2 linked regions of the Thermotoga maritima MSB8 genome follow. The protein of the gene in region 2 interacts with the protein of the main gene of each other region in a pairwise test. Links are inferred from orthologs where the notes say so. Each region holds a gene or a part of one and is shown on either strand. Other genes may lie near its edges.

Region 1 (2,999 bases), 430 kb from region 2 along the record:
TGCCGATGGTTGTTTCTGCTGCCACCTTCTTATCAGTTTTCTTTCTTCAAAGGTTCTTGATGAAGCGCCTGGCGATACGCTCTGAGAAGAAATCCAGTATTGCCGAAGAAACTCCAGAAGTTGTTGAGGAACTGCCAGAGGGTACCGTCGAAGAGATTCCCGAGGAGAAACCAAGTGAAACCTTTGCGGAAAAACTCGATTTTCTGGAAGAGCTCCTCGGTAAAGTTCAGGAATCTAATCGTGAAGAATATGTAGATGTCGATGAGGTGAAAAACAGAGCCAGAGAAATTCTCGAAAATTCAGAGGAGATACCAGATGATCTCACGGCAGAAGAAGTGAACCTTGATGTGGAAGAGGTCATCAAAGAGTTGGAAGAGAAAGAAGCGTACGATGAAGAGGATGCAAGGAAGCTAGTTCTTGTGGCCAAGAATAAACTCAGGGAGGAATGAAGGTGTGGTTCTTCTTTTCAGGTGTTCTTATGGGAATAGCGAACGTGGTACCGGGTGTCAGCGGTGGGACAATCGCCGTTCTCATGGGTGTCTATGAGAAACTGATAGAATCCGTGAATTCTTTTTTTCATGGAAATTCGAGATCTCTGAAGGTGCTGATACCTGTGGGAGCTGGTGTTTTGGTGGGAGTATTTGGTATAGCACGCTTCTTAGAAATCTTTCTTTCGAAGTATCCAGTTCCGACACATTTCTTTTTTTTGGGACTCATCATCGTTAGCTTTGTAAAAACAAAGGAATATTTCTCGATCAAACCTGTGAACATATTTTTTGTCTTGCTTGGGATGTTTTTGATTTTTATGTTGCATTTTTCAGGTGAAACAACTGCGAAGGAGAGTATGTTCCTTCTTGTTCTGGGAGGTTTTGTAGCGGCTACGGCCATGGTAGTGCCCGGTATCAGTGGTTCGCTGATCCTTCTGATTTTCGGTGTTTACGATCACGTTCTTTATCTGGTTTCGCACCTGATAATTGGTGAACTTTTGATATTCTCCATCGGAGTTGTCGCCGGAATTCTTGTCTCCGTAAAGATCATGAACTTTCTTTTGAAAAGATTCCGGGAGGAAACTTACAGTTTCATCGGTGGGATGATTCTCGCGTCTCTCTACGAGGTTCTTCCGAAAAAGATGAATACAAACGTCGTTCTGCCATCTGTCTTGAGTCTTGTACTCTCACTAACTCTTGGATTCTTTCTGCTTTACATTGAAAAGAAACTATCTGTGACTCAGAAACTTTAAAGCTTCTTTTATCAACTCGGATGTTTTCATTCCCTCTCTGTACACCTGTTTCACCGCTTCTCTTGCCTGTTTCTCCGGGTATCCCAGTGATACCAGGGCTTCTAAGGATTCATGATAGATTCTCATGTCTTTTATTCCAGCACTTTCGAATTCATCTTTCAGTTCCATCACGATCCGTTCCGCTGTTTTCTTACTGATGCCGGGAAGTTTTGAAAGGCCTTCCACGTCCTGAGAGGCGATCATTGCTACCAGTGTTTCCGCATCTTCGTTCGAGATGATCTTCAGGGCCGTTTTTGGCCCAAGCCTGGAAACCTTTGTGAGAGAAAGGAAGAGTTCCTTCTTCATTTCGTTTGAAAACCCGTAGAGGGTGATGCCATCCTGTGAAACGCTCAAAAATGTGTGAAGAAAACATTCCCCGCCTTCTTTCACTTCCTCACTGGTTTGAACGTCGCAGACGATTTCGAAGACGACACCGGATTTTGTTTCTACGAGAAGAACGTTTCCACTCTTTTTCAAAACCCTTCCAGAGATTCCCGCTATCATAGTTTCCACTCCTCATTTATCTTTCCGGTTGTCAGGAACTCCCTTACGTATCCCACTAGAAACAGTGATCCTGTAACAACCGTGGCTCTTTCAGTAGATTCGATCGCTTCCAGGGGATCTTCTATGACTTCCACGTTTTTGAAGAATTTCTTTGCCATGTCAACAAGGCTGTTCATGTCTTTCATACGAGGTGAAGGAACACGGGTGACTATGACCCTTTCGAAGATTCCGGTGTACTTTCGAAGAATGTCCTCCCGGTTCTTGTCGTCCAGAATACCTATTACCAGGCTCAAGGGTTCGCCGTTGAAGTACAATTTCAAGCTTCTGACAAGGCTTTCCGCTCCGTGAGGGTTGTGCGCTCCATCGAGGATGTACATCTTCCCGTTTTTCTCTAAGATTTCAAATCTTCCCAGATTCTTCGCATTTTTCAAGCCTTCGCGTATTGCTTTCTCGCTCAACGGAAGTCCTGTTGCTTCAAGAGTCTTCAGGGCAACACCGGCGTTTTCTATCTGGTGAGGACCGTTCATGGTCAGGACGAGATCTTCGAAGGTGTTTTCCCCACAGTAATCGAATCTGTTTTCGTGAAGTTTCAGAGATTTAACCTTAACGGAAAAATCCTTGTCGATGACGTACATCCTTGAGCTCTTCTTTCGGGCAACATCTTCCATCACTTTGAGGGCTTCTCTTTTTCTTTCCCCTGTCACAAGGGGAACTCTTTCTTTTATTATTCCGGATTTTTCCCATGCGATCTGTTCTATGGTGTATCCCAACGTTTTTTCGTGATCTCTGTCCACCGTGACAATGGTGGAACAAAGAGGGAACACCACGTTCGTTGCGTCCAGTCTGCCTCCAAGACCAACTTCCAGGACGGCAATGTCAACGTTTTTTTCCGCGAAATAGAGAAAAGCCATCGCCGTTACAACTTCAAAAAAGCTTGGGGAGAATATTTCTTCTTTGTCGAGCTCGTTCAGAATCGGCTCCATTGTTTCGTAGATCTTCACCACGTCCTCTTCGGATATGTACTCTTCGTTTAACCTTATCCTTTCTCTGAACGTGCTCAGATGAGGGGAGTAATATGATCCCACTCTGTACCCTTGAGATACCAGAATGTTACTGACCATGTTTGCAACAGAACCCTTTCCGTTCGTGCCACCTATGTGTATGGTTTTGTATTCCAGATGGGGATTTCCCAGCTTTGAAAGTAGCATTGAGATCC
Region 2 (2,980 bases):
TCTATGTAGGGTCTTTCCCAGTCCAATCCCATCACTTTTTTGATCCACAGCCTCAGAAATCTGTAGTCGAAGTTGGCGTTGTGTGCTACGATGATGGAATCTTCCAGAAAACCGAGGAACTCCGGCAGAACTTCCTCGATGCTTCTCTTGTTTTCCAGCATCTCTTGAGTGATTCCGGTGATCTCCGAACTTTTTCTTGAGATCTCCCTGGAAGGCTTTATGAGAGTGTGGTACTCGTCCACTATCTGGCCACCCTGTATCTTCACCGCTCCTATCTCGATGATCTCATCCACCTGCGGGTCGAGACCCGTCGTCTCGAAGTCGAGGACGACGAACGTGGCATCTCCAAACGTCGAATCGTCGGAGAGATTCCTTATGACGGGCTCCACGTCACTCACCAGATACGCTTCGATACCGAAAATGGGCTTTATTCCAGCTTCTTTCGCCGCGTCGTAGAAGTAAGGTATGGCCTGAACGTTCCCATGATCCGTGAGGGCTATCGCGGGAAAGCCCCATTCCTTGGCTCGTTTCACATATTCGTTCACATCTGTTATTGCGTCCTGATCGCTGAACTTGGTATGGGCGTGGAGCTCCACCCTCTTAACCGGAGATTTGTCCATCCTTTTCGCTTCGGGAAGTTTTGTGATTCCCTTCACGTAAAGGGTGGGCTCCCCGTTTTCGAGAAGGAGGTCTCCTGTGGCAACGATCACGTCTCCCACCGATACTTTCCCTTCGACCTTTTCAACGTCGTTGAAGACTTTGCAGATCAGAGAATCTTCTCCGTCTGTCAGGTAAATCAGAAGGACCGTTCTTTTCCCCTCGATCTTCTCTATTTTGAAGATCTTGCCCTTCACCGATGTCTTTTTGTTGTACTCAAAGATTTTTGAGGGGGTGAAGACGATCTTTCTGGGTTTCTGTCCAAAGATGTGGTTTTCATCCTCGATCTTCAATTCTTCACCCTTTGGTTCTTCTCTCTTTTCTGGTTGTGGTACTTCCTTTTTCAAAAGATCTTCCGGAGGCTCCACAACCTCCAGCATGATCTCTGTTCCGGGAGGCAGCAGTTCATCGAGCTGTTTTTTCGTGCTTCTGAGTTTGGAGGCGATCCTGTCCCGCGCGAAATCTCCAAGCACTTTCAGAATCAGCCTGTTTCCTTCGAAAACAACATCTTTTATGTAAGGCACATTACCGTTGAGAAGGGAAAGTATCTTTCCCCTTAGATCCCCGTTACTTTTTTGAACACCGTTCACGATGACTCGAAACCGCGTCTTCTTCTCCAGTAAACGCACAAGGTCTTCTATCTCTTCGGAGAATTTTTCCACGGAAACGAGAACCACACCTGCATCGGGATCTATTTCCAGGCTTTTAAACGAGACATTTTTCCACTTCAAATTTTCAATCTTTTTCATGTGTTACCCTCCTTGCTCTGCTCTGAAGGGCGTGACACCAGGCGATGGCGAGTGCATCCGCTGCATCGTCGGGTCTGGGAATCTCCGAAAGGTTCAGAAAACGCTTTACGTTCTCCTGAATCTGTTTCTTGCTTGCCCTTCCATACCCCGACAGCGAAACCTTCACTTCGTTCGGCGCGTATTCAAAGACAGGTATGTTTTTTTCCGCGAGAGCGAGAAAAAGCACACCACGTGCCTCCCCCACACCTATGGCCGTGGTAACGTTTTTCACAAAGAACAGCTTTTCCATGGCGCATTCGTCTGGAGAGAAACGTTCAAGAACTTTCAAAAACTCCTCGTAGATTCGCTTCAACCTCTTTTCCGCTGGAAGATTTTTGGGAGTCTCTATCGTTCCGTGGAAAACGTGAGAGATTCTGTTTCCAGATACTTCAATGATGCCTATTCCTACAATTCCGTAGCCGGGATCTACCCCAAGGATCCTCAAGGAACCCAACCTCCATTATACTGTTCACATATTTTCGTTTTCTATACCCTATGTTTAAGAGAAGGGTGTTTTTTCCAAACCGTTACAGAATCAGCATCGCATCGCCGAAAGAGAAGAATCTGTATCTTCTTTTCACGGCTTCCCTGTAGGCTTCCATGACGAAATCCTTCCCCGCGAACGCCGCAACCAGCATGAGAAGAGTGGAACGAGGAAGGTGAAAGTTGGTAACCAGGGCATCGACGAGTTTGAACTCGAAGGGTGGATATATGAATAGATCGGTTTTTCCCACGTATTCTTCCTGCTCAGGAAGTCTGGCGATTGTCTCCAAGGTTCTCACCGTTGTTGTCCCAACCGCTACAATTCTGTTTCCCCTTTCCCTTGTCTCTCTGAGTTTTCTGACCGTCTCTTTTGGAACCTGGTAGAATTCCTCGTGCATCTTGTGTTTTTCCACTTCCTCAACCTTCACGGGCCTGAAAGTCCCTATTCCCACGTGCAAAACGACTTCGGCGAATTGAACCCCTTTTTTCTTCAACTTCTCTATGAGTTCTGGTGTGAAATGAAGCCCCGCGGTCGGCGCAGCGACGGAGCCTTCTTCTTTCGCGTACACGGTTTGATACCTCTCGAGAGGAACTTCGTTTTTTATGTACGGCGGAAGAGGTGTCCTGCCCTTCTCGAAGATCAATCTATCGTCCTGAGGCTGAAACTTCAGAATCCTCGTTCCATCTTCACCCCGACCGAGGCAGACGGCAGACAGATCCTCATCGATTACAAGTTCCGTTCCTTTTTTCACCTTCTGACCCGGTCTCACAAGGCACTTCCAGATACCTTCCTCCAAACGCTCTATCAGAAGAATTTCGATGCTGGCACCCGTTTTTTTCCTCGCGTAGAGACGGGCTGGTATCACCTTCGATACGTTCAGAACGAGCAGATCGCCGGGTTCAAGATACTCTATTATCTCCCGGAATATACGGTGTTCTATTCTCTGCGTCTTTCTGTGGAGCACCATGAGTCGGGAAGCGTCCCGTGGTTCCACAGGTTCCTGCGCTATGAGTTCTGGTGGAAGTTCATAATCGAATTCCGATACCTTCAT

What was found. Proteins that work in one complex are often made in the same cells at the same time.
Region 1: the proteins of ruvC (region 2) and ruvA interact in binary tests that used the Escherichia coli proteins (3 or more experiments, as listed by UniProt). The link is inferred for Thermotoga maritima MSB8 from one-to-one orthologs.

Annotation. Positions count from the first base shown.
Region 1 is NC_000853.1:169,633-172,631, forward strand. It holds ruvA (Holliday junction branch migration protein RuvA), read right to left. Parts: upstream 1,784-2,999; coding sequence 1,217-1,783; downstream 1-1,216. Other genes in the region: TM_RS00795 (tetratricopeptide repeat protein), read left to right, coding at 1-449; TM_RS00800 (DUF368 domain-containing protein), read left to right, coding at 452-1,240; TM_RS00810 (bifunctional folylpolyglutamate synthase/dihydrofolate synthase), read right to left, coding at 1,780-2,999. UniProt on the Escherichia coli protein: The RuvA-RuvB-RuvC complex processes Holliday junction (HJ) DNA during genetic recombination and DNA repair.
Region 2 is NC_000853.1:604,349-607,328, reverse strand. The notes cover bases 142-2,858. They hold ruvC (crossover junction endodeoxyribonuclease RuvC), read right to left. Parts: upstream 1,891-2,858; coding sequence 1,393-1,890; downstream 142-1,392. Other genes in these bases: queA (tRNA preQ1(34) S-adenosylmethionine ribosyltransferase-isomerase QueA), read right to left, coding at 1,973-2,858; polC (DNA polymerase III subunit alpha), read right to left, coding at 142-1,406. Outside these bases: more of polC, read right to left, coding at 1-141; more of queA, read right to left, coding at 2,859-2,980; lnt (apolipoprotein N-acyltransferase), read right to left, coding at 2,955-2,980.